3 regions of the Mesorhizobium sp. WSM4849 genome follow, and region 1 is predicted to be linked to each of the others. Evidence: predicted binding sites of a transcription regulator. Region 1 holds the regulator's gene; each other region holds the start of a gene.
The links. The regulator PhoB, encoded in region 1, activates phosphate uptake and scavenging genes when phosphate is short. The targets are predictions, from matches to a motif close to TGTCATNNANCTGTCAT.
Positions count from the first base shown of each region.

Region 2: the regulator PhoB is predicted to act here: its motif matches at 2,205-2,221, upstream of AC0L3L_RS01170 (ceramide glucosyltransferase).
Region 3: the regulator PhoB is predicted to act here: its motif matches at 4,378-4,394, upstream of AC0L3L_RS33805 (alkaline phosphatase D family protein).

Region 1 is NZ_JBVVPW010000004.1:68,156-75,273, forward strand. Features, by position in the region: gene pstB (phosphate ABC transporter ATP-binding protein PstB) at 1-491, shown strand, start outside; gene phoU (phosphate signaling complex protein PhoU) at 530-1,237, shown strand; gene phoB (phosphate regulon transcriptional regulator PhoB) at 1,254-1,943, shown strand; gene AC0L3L_RS05450 (ROK family protein) at 2,140-3,387, opposite strand; gene xylF (D-xylose ABC transporter substrate-binding protein) at 3,655-4,695, shown strand; gene AC0L3L_RS05460 (sugar ABC transporter permease) at 4,838-6,169, shown strand; gene AC0L3L_RS05465 (ATP-binding cassette domain-containing protein) at 6,263-7,057, shown strand.
Region 2 is NZ_JBVVPW010000001.1:247,933-255,050, reverse strand. Features, by position in the region: gene AC0L3L_RS01175 (O-succinylhomoserine sulfhydrylase) at 1-904, shown strand, start outside; gene AC0L3L_RS01170 (ceramide glucosyltransferase) at 951-2,105, opposite strand; gene apaG (Co2+/Mg2+ efflux protein ApaG) at 2,331-2,723, shown strand; gene AC0L3L_RS01160 (Hsp33 family molecular chaperone) at 2,885-3,919, opposite strand; gene argF (ornithine carbamoyltransferase) at 4,013-4,924, opposite strand; gene AC0L3L_RS01150 (acetylornithine transaminase) at 4,942-6,141, opposite strand; gene AC0L3L_RS01145 (GcrA family cell cycle regulator) at 6,495-7,013, shown strand; gene AC0L3L_RS01140 (magnesium and cobalt transport protein CorA) at 7,076-7,118, opposite strand, start outside.
Region 3 is NZ_JBVVPW010000050.1:9,114-16,231, forward strand. Features, by position in the region: gene AC0L3L_RS33780 (GNAT family N-acetyltransferase) at 1-457, shown strand, start outside; gene ppa (inorganic diphosphatase) at 771-1,304, shown strand; gene AC0L3L_RS33790 (hypothetical protein) at 1,552-2,145, opposite strand; gene AC0L3L_RS33795 (TetR/AcrR family transcriptional regulator) at 2,191-2,796, opposite strand; gene AC0L3L_RS33800 (MFS transporter) at 2,878-4,161, shown strand; gene AC0L3L_RS33805 (alkaline phosphatase D family protein) at 4,467-6,041, shown strand; gene typA (translational GTPase TypA) at 6,749-7,118, shown strand, end outside.

The DNA of each region.
Region 1 (7,118 bases):
TATTCCAGAAGCCGAACCCGTTTCCGAAGTCGATCTATGAAAACGTCGCCTACGGTCCGCGCATTCACGGCCTGGCCAGGAGCAAGGCCGAGTTGGACGGCATCGTTGAATCGAGCCTGAAGAAGGCCGGCCTGTTCAACGAGGTCAAGGATCGCCTGCTCGAGTCGGGTACCGGTCTCTCCGGCGGACAGCAGCAGCGCCTGTGCATCGCGCGCGCCATCGCCGTATCGCCGGAAGTGATCCTGATGGACGAGCCCTGTTCGGCGCTCGATCCGATCGCCACCGCCCGCGTCGAGGAACTGATTGACGAACTGCGCCAGAACTACACGATCGTCATCGTCACCCATTCGATGCAGCAGGCAGCGCGCGTGTCGCAACGCACGGCGATGTTCCATCTCGGCTATCTGGTCGAGGAGGGCGCGACCGACAAGATGTTCACCAACCCCGACGACAAGCGCACCCAGGACTACATCACCGGCCGGTTCGGCTGAGCGGTCCGGCGGCGAATTTCGAACACGAGGACAGTATCATGGGTGAACACACCGTCGCATCTTTCGACGAGGAACTGGAGCACATCGACAGGCTGATCCGCGATATGGACGAGCTCGCCGCCGCGATGGTCGCAGCCTCGATCCGCGCGTTGCTTGCATCAGACAATGCGATGGCGCAGCGCGTCGTCTCGGACGACGCCATCATGGATGCGCGGCAGCGCGAACTCGACGATAGTGCGATCACGCTGATCGCCAAGCGGCAGCCGATGGCGCAAGATCTGCGCGCCGTGGTTGGCGCAATCCGCATGGCCGGCGATCTCGAGCGCATCGGCGACCTGGCCAAGAACATAGCCAAGCGGGTCAGCGCAGTCGGGCAGAGCGCCACGCCGCGTAATCTCTCGCACGGTATCGACGCGATGGCGGATCTCGTTCTTGTGCAGCTCCGCGGCGTGGTCGAGCACTATGTGTCGCGCAATGCCGGCGCGTTGAAAGAACTGCGCGCCGACGACCAGAAGATCGACGTGAAATACACGGCGGTTTTTCGCGAACTCCTGACCTACATGATGGAGGATCCGCGCAACATCACCGCCTGCACGCATCTTCTGTTCTGCGCCAAGAATCTCGAGCGTATCGGCGATCACGTCACCAACATCGCCGAAAACGCCTACTATGTCGTGACCGGGCAGCAATTGCCGGCGGATCGCCCGAAGCTCGACGAAACGACGATGTCGGCGCCGGCGACATGACGGGGGTGACCGGTCGATGATCGCGCCACGCATCATGGTGGTGGAGGACGAAGAGCCGCTGGGCGTCCTCCTCCGCTACAATCTGGAATCCGAAGGCTATCAGGTCGAGGTGGTGACGCGCGGCGACGAGGCCGAAATCCGGCTGCAGGAAAACGTGCCCGATCTTCTGGTGCTCGACTGGATGGTGCCGGCGGTTTCCGGCATCGAGCTTTGCCGACGCCTTCGGATGCGCCCCGAAACCGAGCGGCTGCCGATCATCATGCTGACCGCACGCGGCGAGGAGAGCGACCGGGTGCGCGGCCTCTCGACAGGGGCCGACGACTACCTGGTCAAGCCGTTCTCGACACCGGAATTCATGGCCAGGATCAAGGCGCTGCTGCGCCGCGCCAAGCCCGAAGTGCTGTCCAGCGTGCTGAAGGTCGGCGACATCATGCTCGATCGCGAATCGCACAGGGTCTATCGCAAGAAGAGCGAGATCCGGCTCGGGCCGACCGAATTCCGGCTGCTCGAATTCATGATGCGGCACCCAGGTCGGGTCTTCTCGCGCAGCCAGTTGCTCGATAATGTCTGGGGCGAGACGATCTACATCGACGAGCGCACGGTGGACGTCCATGTCGGCCGGTTGCGCAAGGCGGTCAACAATGGTCGCATGCCCGACGTCATCCGCACCATCCGCGGTGCGGGCTATGCGATCAGGGAAGACTAGCTGATATTCAGGTGATGCCGGCCTGCGACCGGCGATTTCCTGCGCTTCCGGTACGTACCCAAAAGTACGCTCCGTTCCGGTTCTCGGAACTCACCCAGTCTGGTCGGCTCGCGCCCGTCTTCGAGCCCGGCGCGGCCTGACCTGAATCTCAACACATCCCCAAGTCGCATTCCGCCTTTGTTCCTTGCCTTCGGACTCAGGCCACGTCCTTCCTGATCGTGCCGGACTTCCCTTGCGCGCCCGGCGCGAAAATCTCCTGGTCGACGAAGCTCAGCGCCCGCAAGGCGCAGCCTTCGCGGATCAGCGGCAGCTCGTTCGTCTCGGTGTCGAAGGAAATCGAACCCGAATGCTGGCCGCCGGCGGTCTGGGCGATGGCCTCGCGCAGGGCCGGTTCGATCAGGTCGAAGGCGGCAGCGCTGGCGCCGACCATGGCGACCGGCGCCGGATCGATCAGCGCGAACAGGCTGCCAAGCCCGAAGCCGAGCGCTTCGCCGGCCTTGCGGTAGGCTTCGCGCTCCGGTCCGTCCGTCTGACGCGCCCGGGCCGCCAGTGCCTGCATCTCGGCGTCGCTGACATCGGCGACCGGCTCTGCGTTCTCGCTCAATTGCCTTGCGTTGCGCCAGATGGCGTAGTTGCCGGCATAGGCCTCGACGCAGCCGCGCCGCCCGCAGCGGCAAAGCGCGCCGCCCGGCCGATGAATCATGTGGCCGAATTCGCCGCCCGAGGAATGGGTGCCGGTGAACAGTTCGCCCTTCAGCACCAGCCCCATACCGATGCCGTGCGAGAGCAGGATGGCGATGAAATCGTCGCGGTAGCGATCCGGGTCGCGCCAGCGCAGCGCCACGGCCATCATGTTGCAGTCGTTCTCCATGATGGCCGGGATGCCGAACTCGCGTTCCAGAATGTCGGCGAAGGCGATGTTCGTCTGCGGCGTGATCGGCGACCACAACATGGCGCGCGCATGCGAATCGGTGATGCCCTGGATCGCCAGCGCGATGCGGGCGACGCTTTGGACGTCGAGGTCGGGGTCTTCGATCCGGCGCCGCACGATGGCGACACATTCGTCGATCAGCTCGTCGCGCGACATGGTCAGCGTGTCCAGCCGGCGCTGTTCCTCGGCGACGACCTGTCCGGCATAATCGATGACAGCGACCGACAGGAAATTCAGCGACAACACGACCGCCAATACCGCAGCGGCTTCCGGATTGAGGCTGAGGCCGACCTGCGGTCGGCCGCGTTTCATCGAAACGGTCTCGCTCGCCTTGCTCTCGGTCAGGATGCCTTCCTGGATCAGGTCGGAAGAGATCGCCGATATGGTCGAATGGCTGAGGCCGGTGGTTGCGGCGATCTCGGTCCGCGACGGCTGGCCGGCCCGGCGTACCGCAGAAATCACCATCGCCCGGTTACGCCGGCGCAAATCGTCATGACGGATTCCAACCGACATTCTTTTGCTTCCTCCCTATTGCCGCGGCCGCTCATGAATCGGAGGCCGTCGGTAATGTCCGACAAATAGTGGCAGAAGCAGCGGACCCTGTCATTATTTATTCCGAGGCTCGAAATAAGTCGGCAGGGACATCAAAATCCATCGGAATTGATGTTGACAGCGCTTCGCGGTTGGACCAGTATTTTTTCGAGCCTCGAAAAAATAGGGGCCTTTGTGCCGGCCTTCGGGCCAGTTGGTCGCGCCGTACGCGGCGCAGGGAGGAAAATCATGAAGAGATTCGCAGCCGCCATGCTGGCGGGGGTCGCCATGTCGCTGACGCTCGCGTCGGTCGCACAGGCCAAGGACAAGGTCATTGGCGTTTCGTGGTCGAACTTCCAGGAAGAGCGCTGGAAGACCGACGAAGCCGCCATGAAGTCGGCGATTGAGGCCGCCGGCGACAAGTATATTTCCGCCGATGCACAGTCCAATCCCGGCAAGCAGCTGACCGACGTCGAGAGCCTGATCTCGCAGGGTGCCAACGCGCTGATCATCCTTGCGCAGGATGCCTCGGCCATCGGGCCGGCGGTGCAGAAGGCGCTGGACGAAGGCATTCCGGTCGTCGGCTATGACCGGCTGATCGAGAACAAGGACGTGTTCTATCTGACCTTCGACAACCAGGAAGTCGGCCGCATGCAGGCCCGCGAAGTGTTCAAGGTGGCGCCGGAAGGCAATTACGTCTTCATCAAGGGCTCGGGCGCCGATCCGAATGCCGATTTTCTGTTCGCCGGCTCCATGGAAGTGCTCAAGGACGCGATCGACAGCGGCAAGATCAAGAATGTCGGCGAGGCCTATACGGACGGCTGGCTTCCCGCCAACGCTCAGAAGAACATGGAACAGTTCCTGACCGCCAACGACAACAAGGTCGATGCCGTGGTTGCTGCCAATGACGGCACCGCCGGTGGCGTCGTCGCGGCGCTGACGGCGCAAGGCTTGGCCGGATCCGTGCCGGTGTCGGGCCAGGACGGCGACTATGCCGCGCTGAACCGTATCGCGCTCGGCACGCAGACCGTATCGGTGTGGAAAGACGCGCGCGAGCTCGGCAAGAACGCTGCCGAGATCGCCTCGCAGCTGGCCGACGGCAAGCAGATGACAGACATTGCGGACGTCAAGGACTTCACCACGCCGGGCGGCAATGTCGTCAAGTCGCTGTTCCTGACGCCGATTGCCATCACCAAGGACAATCTCAACGTCGTCATCGACGCGGGCTGGATCAAGAAGGAAGAGGTCTGCGCCGGCGTGGCAGCGGGCACTGTCCCGGTCTGCAACTGATCCGGCCTTCGCAAGAAGCCTGAAACGCCGCGGCTTCACGCCGCGGCGTTTTTTCAGAAAGAATTGTTTTTCCGCTTCTCGCGGCTAACTTCCAAGCTGCTTCCGGCATCCGCGGCAGACGGCAACCCGGTGGGAGGACATCATGACCGACGCGACTTCCAACACGCCGGCCGCCGATACAGCTGCCGATCGGGCGCGTGAATCCGAGCTCAGCCCCGTCGGCCGCTTCCTCAAGGCAACCGAGCTCGACATACGCATGCTCGGCATGGTCGGCGCGCTGCTGGTCATCTGGGTTGGAATCCACATCCTGTCGGGCGGGCTCTTCCTTACGCCGCGCAATCTCTGGAACCTGTCGGTGCAGACCTCCTCGGTCGCGATCATGGCGACCGGCATGGTGCTGGTCATCGTGATGCGCAACATCGATCTTTCGGTCGGCTCCGTCGAAGGTGTGATCGGCATGGTGATGGGCGTCGCGCAGGCCGAATTCCTCATCCGGGTCATGGGCTTCCAGCTTGGAAATCCCTGGATATGGATCATCGCACTGGCTGCCGGCGTAGCGCTCGGCCTCATGATCGGCGCGCTCCAGGGCTTCATCATCGCCTATCTCGAGGTTCCGGCCTTCATCGTGACGCTGGGCGGCCTGCTGATCTGGCGCGGCATGGCGTGGCTGATGACGAGCGGGCGCACCGTCGCGCCGCTCGACGCCACATTCCAGCTCATGGGTGGCGGGCCGCGTGGCTCGATCGGGGCAACCGCAAGCTGGATCGTCGGCATTCTCGCCTGTGTGGCCGTCGCCTTGATGCTGCTCAACGGCCGGTCACAGCGCAAGCGGTTCAAATTCCCGCTGCGCCCGGTCTGGGCGGAGAGCTTGCTTGGTGTTGTCGCCTGCGCCGCCATCCTTGGCGCCGTCTGGATCGCCAATTCCTACCCCTGGCCGATCGGCATCGTTCGCCAGTACGCTCAGCGGACCGGCATCACTGTTCCCGAAGGCGGCCTGTTCATCGCCCATGGCATCGCCATACCGGTGCTGATCGCGGTCGCAGTCGGCATCGTCATGACCTTCATCACCAGGCGCACCCGTTTCGGCCGCTATGTCTTCGCCATTGGCGGCAATCCGGAAGCGGCCGAACTCGCCGGCATCAACACGCGCTGGGTGACCATGAAGGTGTTCATGATCATGGGCGTGCTGGCCGCGATCAGCGCGGCGATTGCGTCGGCCCGCCTCAATGCCTCGACCAATGCGCTGGGTACGCTGGACGAGCTCTTGGTCATCGCGGCTGCGGTCATTGGCGGTACGTCGCTGGCCGGCGGCTCCGGCACGGTGCTCGGCGCGATGCTGGGCGCACTTCTGATGCAGTCGCTGCAGTCCGGCATGGTGTTGCTCGGCATCGATTCACCGCTTCAGAGCGTCGTCGTCGGCGCCGTCCTGGTCGTCGCCGTTTGGCTCGACACCGTCTACCGCAAGCGGGTCTGAGCATGATCCCGAGCCGAAGCGCCGCGTCAGCGAAAATTGGACGCCGGTTTCGACAAGACCGTGCTCAAGCAAAAACCATAGGGAGGAACGATCATGGCTGACACAACTGCGCCCACGCCACTGATCGATATGCGCAACATTTCGATTGCCTTTGGCGGCATCCGTGCTGTCGACGATGCGTCGATCGACCTTTTCCCGGGCGAGGTCGTGGCACTGCTTGGCCACAACGGCGCCGGCAAGTCGACGCTGATCAAGATCCTGTCCGGCGCCTACAAGCGCGATTCGGGCCAGATCTTCGTCAATGGCGAAGAGGCTTCGATCGCCAATCCGCGCGACGCCAAGAAATACGGCATCGAGACGATCTACCAGACGCTGGCGCTCGCCGACAATGTCGACGCCGCCGCCAATCTCTTCCTCGGACGCGAGCTGATGACCGGCTGGGGCACGCTGGACGACGGCGCCATGGAGGCCGAGGCGCGCAAGGTGATGGGCAGGCTCAATCCCCGTTTCCAGCGCTTCAAGGAGCCGGTGGTCAAGCTTTCGGGCGGCCAGCGGCAGTCGGTGGCAATCGCGCGCGCCATCCTGTTCAACGCCCGCATCCTGATCATGGATGAGCCGACGGCGGCACTGGGGCCGCAGGAAACGGCACAGGTCGGCGAACTGGTCATGCAGCTCAAGGCCGACGGCATCGGCATCTTCCTGATCAGCCACGACATCCACGATGTGTTCGAGCTTGCCGACCGCGTCTGCGTGATGAAGAATGGTCGGGTCGTCGGCACGGCGCGCACCAGCGACGTGACCCAGGACGAGGTGCTCGGCATGATCATTTTGGGCAAGTGCCCGCCCGGTGCCATTCCGGGCCCAGGTGCACTGAAGATCGCCGCCTGAAGCGTCAAATACCTGTCATGTGATATGCCAGTCGTCATGATGGTTTGGCCGCGCCATTGTG
Region 2 (7,118 bases), on a different contig from region 1:
GCTGTGCAGCGCCAAGGCCGGCGACCACATCGTGGCGGCGCGCGCGCTGTTCGGCTCCTGCCGCTGGGTGGTCGAAACGCTGGCGCCGAAATACGGCATCGAGGCGACGCTGGTCGACGGCACCGAAATCTCCAATTGGGAAAAGGCGGTCAGGCCCAACACAAAGCTGTTCTTCCTTGAAAGCCCGACCAATCCGACGCTGGAAGTCGTCGACATCGCAGCCGTCGCCTCACTTGCCAATTCGATCGGAGCGCGGCTGATCGTCGACAACGTCTTTGCCACGCCCTTACAGCAGAAGCCGTTGCAGCTCGGCGCCCATATCGTCGTCTATTCGGCGACCAAGCACATCGACGGCCAGGGGCGCTGTCTCGGCGGCGTCATCCTGTCGGACAAGAAGTGGATCGACGAGAACCTGCACGACTATTTCCGCCACACCGGTCCCAGCCTGTCGCCGTTCAATGCCTGGACGCTGCTGAAGGGCCTGGAAACGCTGCCGCTGCGCGTGCGCCAGCAGACGGAAAGTGCCGGCCGGATCGCGGACTTCCTCGCCGAGCAGCCGGAGATCGCCCGCGTCATCTATCCCGGCCGCGCCGATCACCCGCAAGCGGCGGTCGTCAAGAAGCAGATGTCGGGCGGCTCGACGCTGATCTGCCTCGACGTCAAGGGCGGCAAACAGGCGGCTTTCACCTTCCAGAACGCGCTCGATATCGTGCTGATCTCTAACAATCTCGGCGATGCCAAGAGCCTGATCACCCATCCGGCGACGACGACGCACAAGAATCTGAGCGATGAGGCGCGTGCCGAACTCGGCATCGGGCCAGGCACGCTCAGGCTGTCCGTCGGCCTGGAGGACACAGACGACCTGCTCGAAGACATCGAGCAGGCACTGAAAGCCGCCAGATAGGGATACGCGCCGAACAGCTTCGCTCGAATCGTCAGGCCAAGCGCGGTCAGGCGCCCGACGGGGTCTCTTCCAATTCCGCACCGGCGCTGGTGTGGATGGTCATCGTGTTGCCGCGCCAGTCGACGGCACCGCTGAGCCAGCCGCGCACCCAGATGGCGGGAAGCATCACGTCCCGCGCAACCATCGCCGGGATCATGCGCAGCGACAGGTGCCAGCCCTTGGCCGAGGCGAGAGCGCATTCCGGGAGATAGGCGACTACCAGCACGGCAACGGCGGTTGCCGACAGGCTGAAGCCGGCGCCTGCTGCAGCAACCAGCGCAAGCACCAGCGGTGGCGCCGCTCCGATCAGGATCTCGGGCGCGAAGAACAGGGGGAAGGTGACGCGGCGCAGGCGTGCCCAGCGGGCCTGACGCGACCAGATTTCGCCAAATGTGCGCAAACCGAGCGGCTGCTCGAAGGGCGAGGCGACGAGATTGACACGCAGTCCAAGCCCGTTGACCAGCTTGGTCGCGGCGGCATCCTCGGCAATCTCGGCGGCAAGCGCACGGATGCCGCCATTGGCGTCGAGCATGGGCTTGTTCCACAACATGCTCTTGCCCTGGGCGAAACCGAGGCCGAGCGCCTCGCCGGTATATTGCCAGCGCGCCTGCAGCGTGTTGAGGAAAGCGCATTCGACCTCCGCCCAGAACCCGTCCGGCCGCGAGCCGATCGGCGTCGAGCAGACAAGGCCAGTGTCCGGCCGCCATGCCGCCATCAGATACTGGACATAGTCCCTCGACATCAGGACGTTGGAATCGGCAAGGATGACCCAGCGGTGGCGCGCGGCCTCCCAGCCCTTCACGCAATTGTTGAGTTTCGGATTGCCGCTGATGCGGTCGTCGCCGACGAGCAGCCGGGCCGGCACGGCTGGAAAGCGGGCGATCGCGTCGGTGATCGGCCCGACCACCGGGTCATCGGCATGGGCGACGCAGAAGATGAGCTCATAGCGCGGCCAGTCGAGAGAGAAGGCGCGCTCGAGCGTTTCCTCGGCAAACGGTTCGACGCCGCGCGACGGCACGACGATCGACACCGGCGGCGCCTTGCCGGCTGCCGGCGTGATCCTGCCAGGCCGCTTCAGCTTCAACGAAGCGAGCAGGATGCTGGCGAGATTGACAAGAAGCAGAGCTGTGGAAAGCAAGGCGGCTGTGACTGTCAATTCCATCGATATCTGGTCACTCCAGAAAAAACCGGCCGCATGAAAGCCGTTTCAACAGTTCGACAGAATGCTGAGTCGCCCGGCCCTGCACACCATCATTGTCATGTGTCACTTAAATGACATTGTTCTTCGGCACCTGCGCGCAAAGCAGGCGGGCAGCGACGGGAAGCACCCCGTTGACCAAGCTGCGGAGAGCGTCGAGAGTTCCGTCTACATATTGTGGAGTAGTCTATGTACAGCGCCGTTACGCGCAACATCGAAGTACAGGTCAGGCCGTTCTATCTGGAAGATCGCTCCGACCCGTCGGAGAACCGCTATGTCTGGGGCTACCAGGTGACCATCGACAACCAGTCGGATGAATTCGTGCAGCTTCTGTCACGCTATTGGCACATCACCGACGGCACCGGCCGGGTCGAGGAAGTGCGCGGCGCCGGCGTTGTCGGCGACCAGCCCGAACTCAACCCCGGCGACAGTTATCAATACACGTCTGGGTGCCCGCTCTCAACGCCATCCGGCATCATGGTCGGCCACTACACGATGCGCAACAAGCGGGGCGAGACGTTCGATGTCGCCATCCCCGCCTTTTCGCTCGACCTGCCGGGCACGCGGCGCACCGTCAATTGACGCTCACTTGGGTTCCTCGCCCTCGCGAAGCGGAGGAGAGAGGGTGCCCCACTCCGTGGGGCGAGGAACCCAAACTCTGCGAAGGCGCCGCACTCGGTATTTGGCGATTCCTACTTCCATTGGAAGAATGCCAGCGGGCAGATAGGCAGCACTGACGCTCGTTATTGCGCGGCGGCAAACTCCGCCGGGTCGAAGTCATATTGCTTCGAACAGAATTCGCAGGCGACATGAATGCCGCCATCCTCGCTGCTGTCCCTGATCTCGTCGGCGGAGAAGCCTTCGAGAATGCCGCGGATCTTCTCCCTGGAGCATGAGCACTGGTCGGCAACCGGTACGCCGCCGAAGACGCGCACGCCGTGCTCGTGGAACAGCCGGTAAAGCAGCCGCTCGGCGCCGATCGTCGGGTCGATCAGTTCCGTAGGCTCGATGGTGCCAAGCAACGCCAGCAGTTCCTGCCAGGAATTGTCGGCCGGATCGTGGATCTCCTGGCGCGGATCGCCGTCGCCGCCTGGAAGATCGGGCACGCGCATGCGGTCCGGCGATTGCGGCAGGAACTGCGCCAGGATGCCACCGGCACGCCATTGCTCGCGGGCGCCGCCGACGCCGGGCGTCAACAGCTTGGCCACCGTGAGCCTGAGATCGGTCGGGATCTGTTCCGACTGCCGAAAATAGGTGCGCGCGGCCTCCTCCAGCGTCTCGCCGTCGAGCTGGACGATGCCCTGATAGCGCTGCGTGTGGGCGCCCTGGTCGATCGTCAGCGCCAGGACACCGCTGCCGAGCAGCGTCTGCTGCGAAGTTTCGCCGGCAGACGTCAGAGCCTCCAGCCGGTCGGCGTCGAAGCGCGCGTAGGCGCGTAGCGCATGCGGCGTGGAAAAATCCGCCACCAGCATATCGACCGGTCCGTCCGTGCGGGTCTGCAGGATGAACTTGCCTTCGAACTTGAGCGAGGTGCCGAGCAGCACCGTCAGCACGCAGGCTTCCGCCAGCAGGCGAGCGACCGGCTCGGGATAGTCATGACGGCTGAGGATCGCGTCGAGCATCGGCCCGAGCTGGACGGTGCGGCCGCGCACGTCGAGCGGGCCGACCTCGAAGGGCACGACATAATCGTCGCCGGCGTAGCCGAATTCGCCGAGTTTGGGTTGTTGTTCAGCCAATTGATGAGTTTCCAACATGACAAAGCTCCAGGGCGCGGCCATGCCGCCCTCCGGGGCGCATGCGTCGAAACGCGCTCGATTTGCGTGATGCGCCTGAGATAGGCACCACGCAGTGCCGGATCAAGGTGGCCCGGATCAAGCGCCCAGACACCAGGCCAAAACCGCCTTCTGGGCGTGGAGCCGGTTCTCGGCCTCGTCGAACACTACCGAATGCGGCCCGTCGATGACTTCGTCGGTGACCTCTTCGCCGCGATGCGCCGGCAGGCAGTGCATGAACAATGCGTCCGGCTTTGCCTTCGCCATCAGCGCCGCATTGACCTGGTAGGGTGAGAAGACATTGTGGCCGCGAGCACGGTGCTCCTGGCCCATCGACACCCAGCAGTCGGTGACGACGCAGTCGGCCTCGTGGACCGCCTCCTCGGGCGAGCGGGTGAAGTGCAACTTGCCACCATGCGCCGTCGACCAATCGACATGCTTCTGCGCCGGCTCGCTGCCTTCCGGCACGGCGACGTTGAGGTTGAAGCGGAACCGCGCCGAGGCCTCCAGCAGGGAATGCAGCACGTTGTTGCCGTCGCCGGTCCAGGCGATTGTCTTGCCGGCGACCGGACCGCGATGCTCCTCGAAGGTCATGATGTCGGCCATCAGTTGGCAGGGGTGGGTATCGTCGGTCAGCCCGTTGATGACGGGAACGGTGGCGTTCTCGGTCAGCTCCAGCAGCCGGTCATGCGATGTGGTTCGGATCATGATCGCATCGACATAGCGCGACAGCACCTTGGCCGTGTCGGCGATGGTTTCGGAGCGGCCGAGCTGCATCTCGGTGCCAGTCAGCATGATGGTCTCGCCGCCGAGCTGGCGCATGCCGACGTCGAAGGACACGCGCGTGCGCGTCGACGGTTTGTCGAAGATCATCGCCAGCACTTTGCCTTCGAGCGGTTTTGTCCGCTCGCCCGCCTTGAGCCTTGCCTTTCGCACCACGGCATCGTCCAGCATGAAGCGCAGATCGCCCTCGGAAACGGCGGAAAGATCAGTGAAATGGCGAAGGCTCATTTGGGGTCTTTCGACTGTTACTTCGCGGCAGCCGCGGCGATGGCATCGGCCAGGCCCCGGGCACCGGCACGGATGCGGTCGAGCGCCTCATGGATCTCGGCGTCGGTGACGGTGAGCGGCGGCAGCAGGCGAAGAACGTTGTCGCCGGCCGGAACCGCAAGCAGATGCTGGTCGCGCAACGCCATGTTCACCTTGGTGTTGGGTGCGGCGCATTTCAGGCCGAGCATCAGGCCGGTGCCCCTGATGTCTTCGATGATGTCAGGAAACTCGTCGGCGACGCCCGCCAGCCCCTGCTTCAGCAGCAACGCCTTGCGCTGGACCTCCTCCAGGAAGCCGTCTTCCAGCACCACGTCGAGCACGGCGTTGCCGACCGCCATCGCCAGCGGATTGCCGCCGAAAGTCGTGCCGTGCACGCCGGCGGTCATCCCGACGGCCGCCTCGTCGGTGGCGAGACAGGCGCCCATCGGGAAGCCGCCGCCGATGCCCTTGGCAACCGCCATGATGTCGGGCGTGACGCCAGCCCATTCATGCGCGAACAGTTTTCCGGTGCGGCCGATGCCGCACTGGACCTCATCGAAGATCAGGAGCAGGCCATGCTGTTCGCAGAGCTGCCTCAGCCGCTTCAGCGACTGCGTGGGCACCGGGCGGATGCCACCCTCGCCCTGCACCGGCTCGATCAGTATCGCGGCGGTCTCTGATGTGATCGCCTTTTCGGCGGCGTCGATGTCGTCGAAGCCGACCTGGTCGAAACCTTCGACCTTGGGTCCGAAGCCTTCCAGGTATTTATACTGGCCGCCGGCGGCGATGGTCGCCAGCGTGCGGCCATGAAAGGCGCCTTCGAAGCTGATAATGCGAAAGCGCTCGGGATGGCCCTTGACGAAGTGATAGCGCCGCGCCGTCTTGATGGCGCATTCCAGCGCCTCGGCGCCGGAATTGGTGAAGAACACCTTGTCGGCGAAGGTGGCGTCGACCAGCCGCTCGCCCAGACGGCTCTGCCCCGGAATCTCGTAGAGGTTGGAGACATGCCAGACCTTGGCCGCCTGCTCGGTGAGTGCCGAGACCAGATGCGGATGGCTATGGCCCAGCGAATTCACGGCGACGCCGCCGCCAAAATCGAGATATCGCTCGCCCTTGTCGGTGACCAGCCAAGTGCCTTCCCCATGGTCGAAGGCCAGGGGTGCGCGGGTAAAGGTCTCGAAAAGCGCCGAACCGCTCATTATATGCGTCTCCGGAACCGGAAAATCAAAAAGCCGCCAAAGCGGCGGCCTTGCGGCTTATCGTGTTTTTCGGCCATGAAGTCAACGAAAAGGTCGCGCAAGGACGCGCGGCAAGCTCTCCAGCGAGACGCCGGCTCATCAGCGACCGGGCAAGTTGGGGAAAACCGAAAAAACTGATTCGTGTTGGCCCTCAGACTCTTGTCACTGAGTCAGCGCATAAGGTAATTGTAGTCGAGAAATAACTAGATTTCGTGCGGCGGACCTAATCACCCGATATATGTGGTGTCTGCCCGGCGGAAGCCGGATCGTGGAAGGATTCCGATCGCCGCACATTTCAGCAGGAGCGCGGTCTCATGAATTGGACTGACGAGCGGGTCGAACTTCTTAGAAAATTGTGGTCGGAGGGACTGAGCGCCAGCCAGATCGCCGCACAGCTCGGGGGCGTCAGCCGCAATGCCGTCATCGGCAAGGTGCATCGGCTGAAACTGTCGGGCCGCGGACGCTCGACCGCCACGCCGGCACGCCAGAAGAAGAGCGTGCAAGGATCGAGCGTCCAGAAATCGGTGTCGCGGGCGGCAAGCACCGCGCGGCATATCACCACGTCGATCGGCGCGACCGCGCTGCAGGCGCAATTCGACACCGTACCGGTGGCGCGTCATTACGTCCGTCCGGTCGAGAACGTCGTCGTGCCGATCTCGCGGCATTTGCAACTCGTCGAGTTGACCGAGCGGACATGCAAATGGCCGAATGGCGATCCGCTTTCGGAAGAGTTCCATTTCTGCGGCAACGACGCGGCCGAAACCGGACCCTATTGCAAGTACCACGCTCGCATTGCGTTTCAGCCCGCTTCGGAGCGGCGGCGCAGTCGCTGAATAGCGAATAGCCTTTGCGAAAGGCGCAAGTCGTTTCTTGCCCTATTCCCTATTCGCTTTCTTCACAGCCAGCCGCTCTTGCGGAAGCGCCAGTAGAGAACCGAG
Region 3 (7,118 bases), on a different contig from region 1:
CGCCATCGCCGACGTGCATCTGCTGGCCTGGCGCGGCGCCTACTCCGGCATCATCCCGCATCGCACGCTGACATCGATGATCAACCGCCGCGGCGCTGACTGGTGGGCGAACGCCATCCGTCGTGCCGCCACCGTTCTGGTCGTCGAGATCGGCGGCAAGGTCGCCGGCTACGCCACGATCGGCAAGAACCGCGCCCGCGAGCTCAAGCAGCAGGGCGAGATCTACGAACTTTACGTGCGCCCGGAATATCAGGGCATCGGGCTCGGCAGCCGGCTATTCTCGGCCGCACGGGCGCGACTGGCAGACCACGGCCTGAAAGGCATGGTGGTGTGGGCGTTGGAGGACAACCAGAGCGCGCTCACCTTCTATGCCGGCGCCGGCGGCCGCGACGTCGCCGAGGGCGTCGAGATCTTCGAGCAGAAGGCTCTGAAGAAGGTCGCCTTCGTCTGGGAATGACCGAGCCTCGTCATCCCGGGGCGGAGCAGGAGCGAAGCGACGTCGCGGAGACCCTGGGGTCATGCCGTAACTTTAGAGCGTAGCGACGGTGCAGATCCTCTGATGCCGAACAGGGCGGAGAGGATCGTGGCTTTCATTCTGCGCCGCTGCATTCTTCGGCTGATTTCACGGAATGGATCCCAGGGTCTGCGCTCCGCTTCGCGTTCGCTCCGCCCTGGGATGACGAAGTCATGATGTCCTCAGTACCATTCGCCGCATTGCACCATGCGCCGCTGCCCGCTATCGGTCTCCAATCGAAAGAGGGACAAAAGCCATGCGTATCGAAGCCATCGCCATCGGAAAAAACCCGCCGGAGGACGTCAACGTCATCATCGAAGTGCCGATCGGCGGCGAGCCGATCAAGTACGAGATGGACAAGGAGGCCGGCACGCTGTTCGTCGACCGCTTCCTGCACACCTCGATGCGCTATCCCGGCAATTACGGCTTCGTGCCGCACACGCTGTCGGGTGACGGCGACCCGATCGACGTGCTGGTCTGCAACACGCGCGCGCTGGTGCCGGGCTGCGTCATCAATGTGCGGCCGATCGGCGTGCTGGTGATGGAAGACAATTCCGGTCTGGACGAAAAGATCATCGCGGTGCCTTCGCCCAAGCTGACGCTGCGCTACGAGAACGTCACCGAATACACGCACCTGCCCGACATCACCCGCCAGCAGGTGCAGCACTTCTTCGAGCACTACAAGGATCTCGAACCCGGCAAATGGGTCAAGATCGAAGGCTGGCACGATGCCGCCTATGCCAAGAAGATGATCGTCGAGGCGATCGAAAGGGCGAAGAAAAGCAAGTAGCCGAACGCCTGAAGTTGACCGAATGGGTTGTCGCAACGATTGAGGTTGGCCGAAGCCCCTCAGCTTCGTCATCCCTGGGCGGAGCGACGCGAAGCGGAGCGCAGACCCTGGGATCCATTCCGTGACATCAACCGAAGTGCGCAGCGGACCAGAATTCTGCACCGTTGCGGCGCTTTGACGTCACGGCATGGATCCGGGGGTCTGCGCTGCGTCGCTGCGCTCCTTGCTCCGCCCCAGGATGACGAAGTCAGTTATCGACGCGGCCGAAAGCGGGCGCGTTGCCGATAACGACGCGCTTGTCCTTGCCGCATGCAAAGGTCCGCGCCTTCTCGTCGGCGAGCTTGCGGGCCTGGTCGTTGGCGCTGAGGTTGCCGGTGGCCAGCACAAGGCCGACGGTGCAGCCCTCATAATTCTCCGGCTGGGCGACCTTGGCGACGATCAGCACTTCTGTCGGTTTGTTCTCCCCCTCGGGATTGCTGATCGAGCGACGGTGGATGACCGCGAAAGGAATGGCCAGATCGCCGTTCGTCTCGATGCGCCACTCGAGTCTGGGTGCAGCCGAATTGAGCCCGACAAAACTTTCCCAGACCGCGGTCATGTCGCTGGGCGGAAAACCGTAGAACAGCGATTCCCGGGCATCGTCATAGGCGATCAGCACCGCGTAGCCGCGATAGCCCGAGCAGGCAAGACTGGCCCAGTCGCCGTCGCCTTCTTCCGCCTGCGCGTAGGTCACGCAGTCCTTCTTCCAGTCGAGATCGGTGTAGGCGCTGGAAATGTCGCCGGCCTGAGCAGCCTGGCAGAGGCCGGCAAGGGCAAGCGGGATCATCAAAAGGCGACGCATCGCGAACAACTCCGTTTCGAGGCTGCCGCACGGTATCTTTAAACGCTATTTCTTCAAGCTCGCTTCGATCAGCAGGTCGGCGTTGCGGGCCACAGACTTTGCCGGTCCGCCGGCACCGAACAGCTGGCCGCTGATATAGGCGCCCTCGATCAGAAGCAGCAGCCCGTCGCCCAGCGTATCGGCGTCGCCGGCACCCATTGCCGCCGCCATGGCGCGCAGGCGTCGTCGCAATTCCTGCTTGTTGGCCTCGCTCACCACGCGGGCCGGATGGCCGTGCTCGGGATATTCGACGGCCGCATTGGTCATGCCGCAGCCGCGATAGTCGGGCTTTTGCGTGCGCTTGCCGATGCGGGTCAGGAAGGCTGCGATCTGCGCGCGCGAATCGCCGGGATGGGCAGCCACCGCCGCATCGAAGCGCTCCCAGAACTCCAGGTCGTATTGCCGGAGATAGGAGGCGGCCAATTCGTCCTTGGAGGGAAAGCTGCGATAGAGGCTGGGCTTGGTGACGCCGGCGCGCCGCACGATCTCGTCGACGCCGATTGCCCTGATGCCTTGCCGGTAGAACAGGTCGCGGGCAACGCGAAGGATTTTTTCGCCGGCGCGCGGTGGGGCTACTTCATCCGCTTTGATCGCTGGTTCAATGCTTTTGATTCTCGACACGGTGTTGCCTGCTTGACAATGTTACCGATCGGTACGTATACTTCGGCGCATCGCAACGTACCGGTCAGTAACATGATAGTCCAATCCCGCCCGTTTGGCCAGCGCTACGCTTTCGTCGTGGTCGCCGTCATTTTCCTCTGCCTGCTGATCGCGGCGGGCCTGCGGTCGGCGCCGGCTGTCATGATGCTGCCGCTGGAGGAGAGTTTCGGCTGGCGGCGCGACGTCGTCTCGCTCGCCGCGGCGATCGGCATCTTCCTCTACGGCCTGACCGGGCCGTTTGCCGCGGCACTGATGGAACGGATCGGGCTGCGCCGCACGCTGCTGGCGTCGCTGGTGGTGATGTCGGGCTCGACGGCGCTCAGCCTGTTGATGACCGAGCCGTGGCACCTGCTTCTCACCTGGGGCGTGTTTTCGGGTGTCGGTTCCGGCGCGGTCGCCACGGTGCTCGGCGCCACCATTGTCAATCGCTGGTTCAAGACCAATCGCGGCCTGGTGATGGGACTGATGTCGGCCTCCGCCGCCACCGGCCTGCTGGTGTTCCTGCCGCTGCTCGCCGCGCTCGCCCAGTTGGGCGGCTGGAAGCCTGTCGCCATCGCCATTGCGGTCGCCACCGCCTGCCTGGTGCCGCTGGTCTGGCTGCTGGTGCCGGAGCGTCCGGCTTCGATCGGCATGGTACGCTACGGTGCGGACGCCGATGACGTGCCGCCGGTTCCGCCGGCTTCGCAGGGCAATTTCCTCACGCACACGCTCAGCACGCTGCGCCGTGCCGCCGGCACGCGCGTGTTCTGGTACCTGTTCGCCACCTTCTTCATCTGCGGCTTCACCACCAACGGACTGGTCGGCACGCACCTGATCGCGTTTTGCGGCGACATGGGTATCGGCCAAGTGCAAGCCGCCGGCCTGCTGTCGCTGATGGGCATCTTCGACCTGATCGGCACCACGCTGTCAGGCTGGCTCACCGACCGTTTCGATCCGCGCAAGCTGCTCGGCGTCTATTATGGCATCCGCGGCCTGTCGCTGATCTACCTGCCTTATTCCGGCTTCTCGTCGACCAGCCTGATCATCTTCGCCGTGCTCTACGGATTGGACTGGATCGCCACCGTGCCGCCGACGCTCAGGCTGTCGAACGAGGCGTTCGGCGATCGCAGCGGGCCGATCGTCTTCGGCTGGATCGTCGCCGGCCATCAGGTGGGTGCGGCGGCGGCCGCTTTCTTCGGCGGCACCATGCGTGAATTGCAGGGCAATTACGAGCTTGCCTTCCTCATCGCCGGCATGACCGCAATAGCCGCAGCCTGCATCTCGCTGTTGATCAACACCAGCCGTCCGGCCTTCGCGCCGAACCCGCAGGCGGCTTAGGGCTGTGGCGGCTGAGCGCTAATCTCCCCCCTCGAGGGGGAGATGGCCGCGAAGCGCCAGAGGGGGTCGGTCCGACCGGGCTCGTCCCCTTATCGCAGACACAGGAGGTCGGCGCTCCACGCGAGACGACCCCCTCTGGCCTGCCGGCCATCTCCCCCACGAGGGGGGAGATCGGCAGATTCGCCGTCTGCGCGACCTAGCCTTCCTCCTGTCGATTGTTACGAAACCTTCATGGTTTCGAGATGTGCCTGAAACATTGAGGCTGGAGCTTGGCGGCGCCGTTCAACGCCATCCAGGAGACAGCCATGAACAAGATTTCGATGACCCGGCGCGCCTTTGTCACGTCCGCGAGCGCCGCTGGCCTCGTCGGCGTATCGGGCCTAGCGCTTCCCTATTATTCGCGCGCCAATCAGCGGCCCGCCTTCACCCATGGCATCCAGTCGGGCGATGTCGACGCAACCAGCGGCGTGGTGTGGACCCGCACCGACCGCCCTTCGCGTGTCATGTTCGAAGTGTCGTCGACGGAAAATTTCGCCAACGCCTTGCGCCTTGCGCCGCTCGATACGTCGCCGGCCAGCGATTACACGGTAAAGCGGCTGCTCACCGACCTCGCCTCCGACCAGGACATCTTCTACCGCATGATCGCGGCCGATCTCGCCGACATCAACGCCGTCTCCGAGCCGATCGTCGGCCGCTTCCGCACGGCGCCGGCCTCGAAGCGTGATATCCGGTTCGCCTGGTCGGGCGATACCGCCGGCCAGGGCTGGGGCATCGACGATACCGGCATGAAGACCTATGCCACGATCGGCAAGCATACGCCCGATTTCTTCCTGCATTCCGGCGATACCATCTATGCTGACGGCGCGATGAAGGACGAGGTCGACGTTCCCGGCGGCGGCAAGTGGAAGAACGACGTCCTCATCGACGAAAAGCGCAAGGTAGCTGAGACGCTGGACGAGTACCGGGGTCAGTGGAAATACAATTTGATGGATGGGCATGTGCTGGGGCTCAACGCCATCTGCCCGACCTTCTACCAGTGGGACGACCACGAGGTGGTGAACAACTGGTCGGATTCGAAGGACCTGAGCGCCGACGACCGCTACTCGGAAAAAAACATCCATGTGCTGGCGGCACGCGCGGCACGCGCCTTCCACGAGATGACGACGATCCGCTACGAGCCGTCGGAACCAGGCCGCGTCTATCGCAAGATCGCCTACGGGCCGCTGCTCGAAGTGTTCTTCCTCGACATGCGTTCCTATCGCGGCGCCAACGGCCCTGGCATGCAGGATACGGTGACGCCGCAATCGCGCATTCTCGGCGAACAGCAGACGAAGTGGCTGAAGCGCGAACTGGCAACCTCCAACGCGACCTGGAAAATCATCGCCGCCGATATGCCGCTCGGTCTCGTCGTCTGGAACGACGCCACCAAGAAGGCCGGCGCCGAGGCCATCAGCAATGGCGACAATGGCCCGGCCAAGGGCCGCGAGCTGGAAATTGCCGACCTCCTTCGCTATATAAAGAATGCCGGTATCACCAACACTGTCTGGCTGACCGCCGACGTCCACTACACGGCGGCGCATTACTACAATCCTGACAAGGCCCAGTTCCAGGACTTCAGTCCGTTCTGGGAGTTCATCTCGGGTCCGCTCCATGCCGGCACCTATGGACCCAATGATTTCGACATGACCTTCGGCCCGGAGCTGAAATTCATCAAGGCGCCAACCGCCGAGCAGGGGCAGAACCTGCCACCGTCGGCCGGCCTGCAGTTCTTCGGCCTCGTCGATATCGACGGCGCCACTGAACAGATGACGGTGCGGCTGATGGATCGCGACGACAATGAACTCTACAAGGTCACGCTCGATCCGGTGCAGTCGGCGTGAGGGGACTGGGTCACCTTGTATCAGGCTTGGGTGATGTCGCGCTGCCCCTCATTGCCCTGCCGGGCATTTCTCCCCGTAAACGGGGAGAAAGTGGGCCGCATCGAAGATTTCGCTAATCGCGAACGTTGCAGAAGGAGAGCCGACATTTCGCGCAGCGGGCTTCTCCCCGTTCACGGGGAGAAGGTGCCGGCAGGCGGATGACGGGCCGCGCCGGCGTTGGCAAGACCTCTAATCTGGATAGCAAACGGTCGGAATTTGCGGCCAAACAGCACTGTCGCAGTTGGCAGCCTCCTGCCTCTGCTTGAAGGCAGCGCTAACCGGCCCGGTCACCACCGGGTCGACGCCATCGGGAGCATCGGCAAACCACTGCTCCGCCGTTCGGGTGTCGGACGGCAGGGCGGGCCGTGTTTCCTTCAACGTCGCGGCGGATTGTGCTGCGCCTACCGCAAGGAGGACGGCGAGGGCAGCCCATGCGATTGGCCGGTATCTGATGCCCGTATTGCTCATGAAATTTGAACTGTCCCGACCGTGAAAGGTTCCGCTTTGGTTAATAATTCCATTTCACACCAAGACGCTTAAGATTTGGTGACCATGTATTTGGTGGCACGCCTCCTCTTTCGCAATTGCGAAAAACCCTGTATGAGCCGCCCAACCGAAAGAGGCAGCGCCTTTTGGCCTGCTGCCTGCAACGCTCCCGAGACCACAACATGAAAATTCGTAACATCGCGATCATCGCGCACGTCGACCATGGAAAAACCACCCTCGTCGACCAGCTCCTGAAGCAGTCCGGCTCGTTCCGCGACAACCAGCGCGTTGCCGAACGCGCCATGGATTCGAACGACTTGGAAAAGGAACGCGGCATCACCATCCTGGCCAAGGCGACGTCGGTCGACTGGAAGGATACCCGCATCAACATCGTCGACACTCCCGGCCACGCCGATTTCGGCGGTGAAGTCGAGCGCATCCTGTCGATGGTGGATTCGGCCATCGTGCTGGTCGACGCCGCCGAAGGGCCGATGCCACAGACCAAATTCGTCGTCGGCAAGGCGCTCAAGGTCGGATTGAAGCCGATCGTCG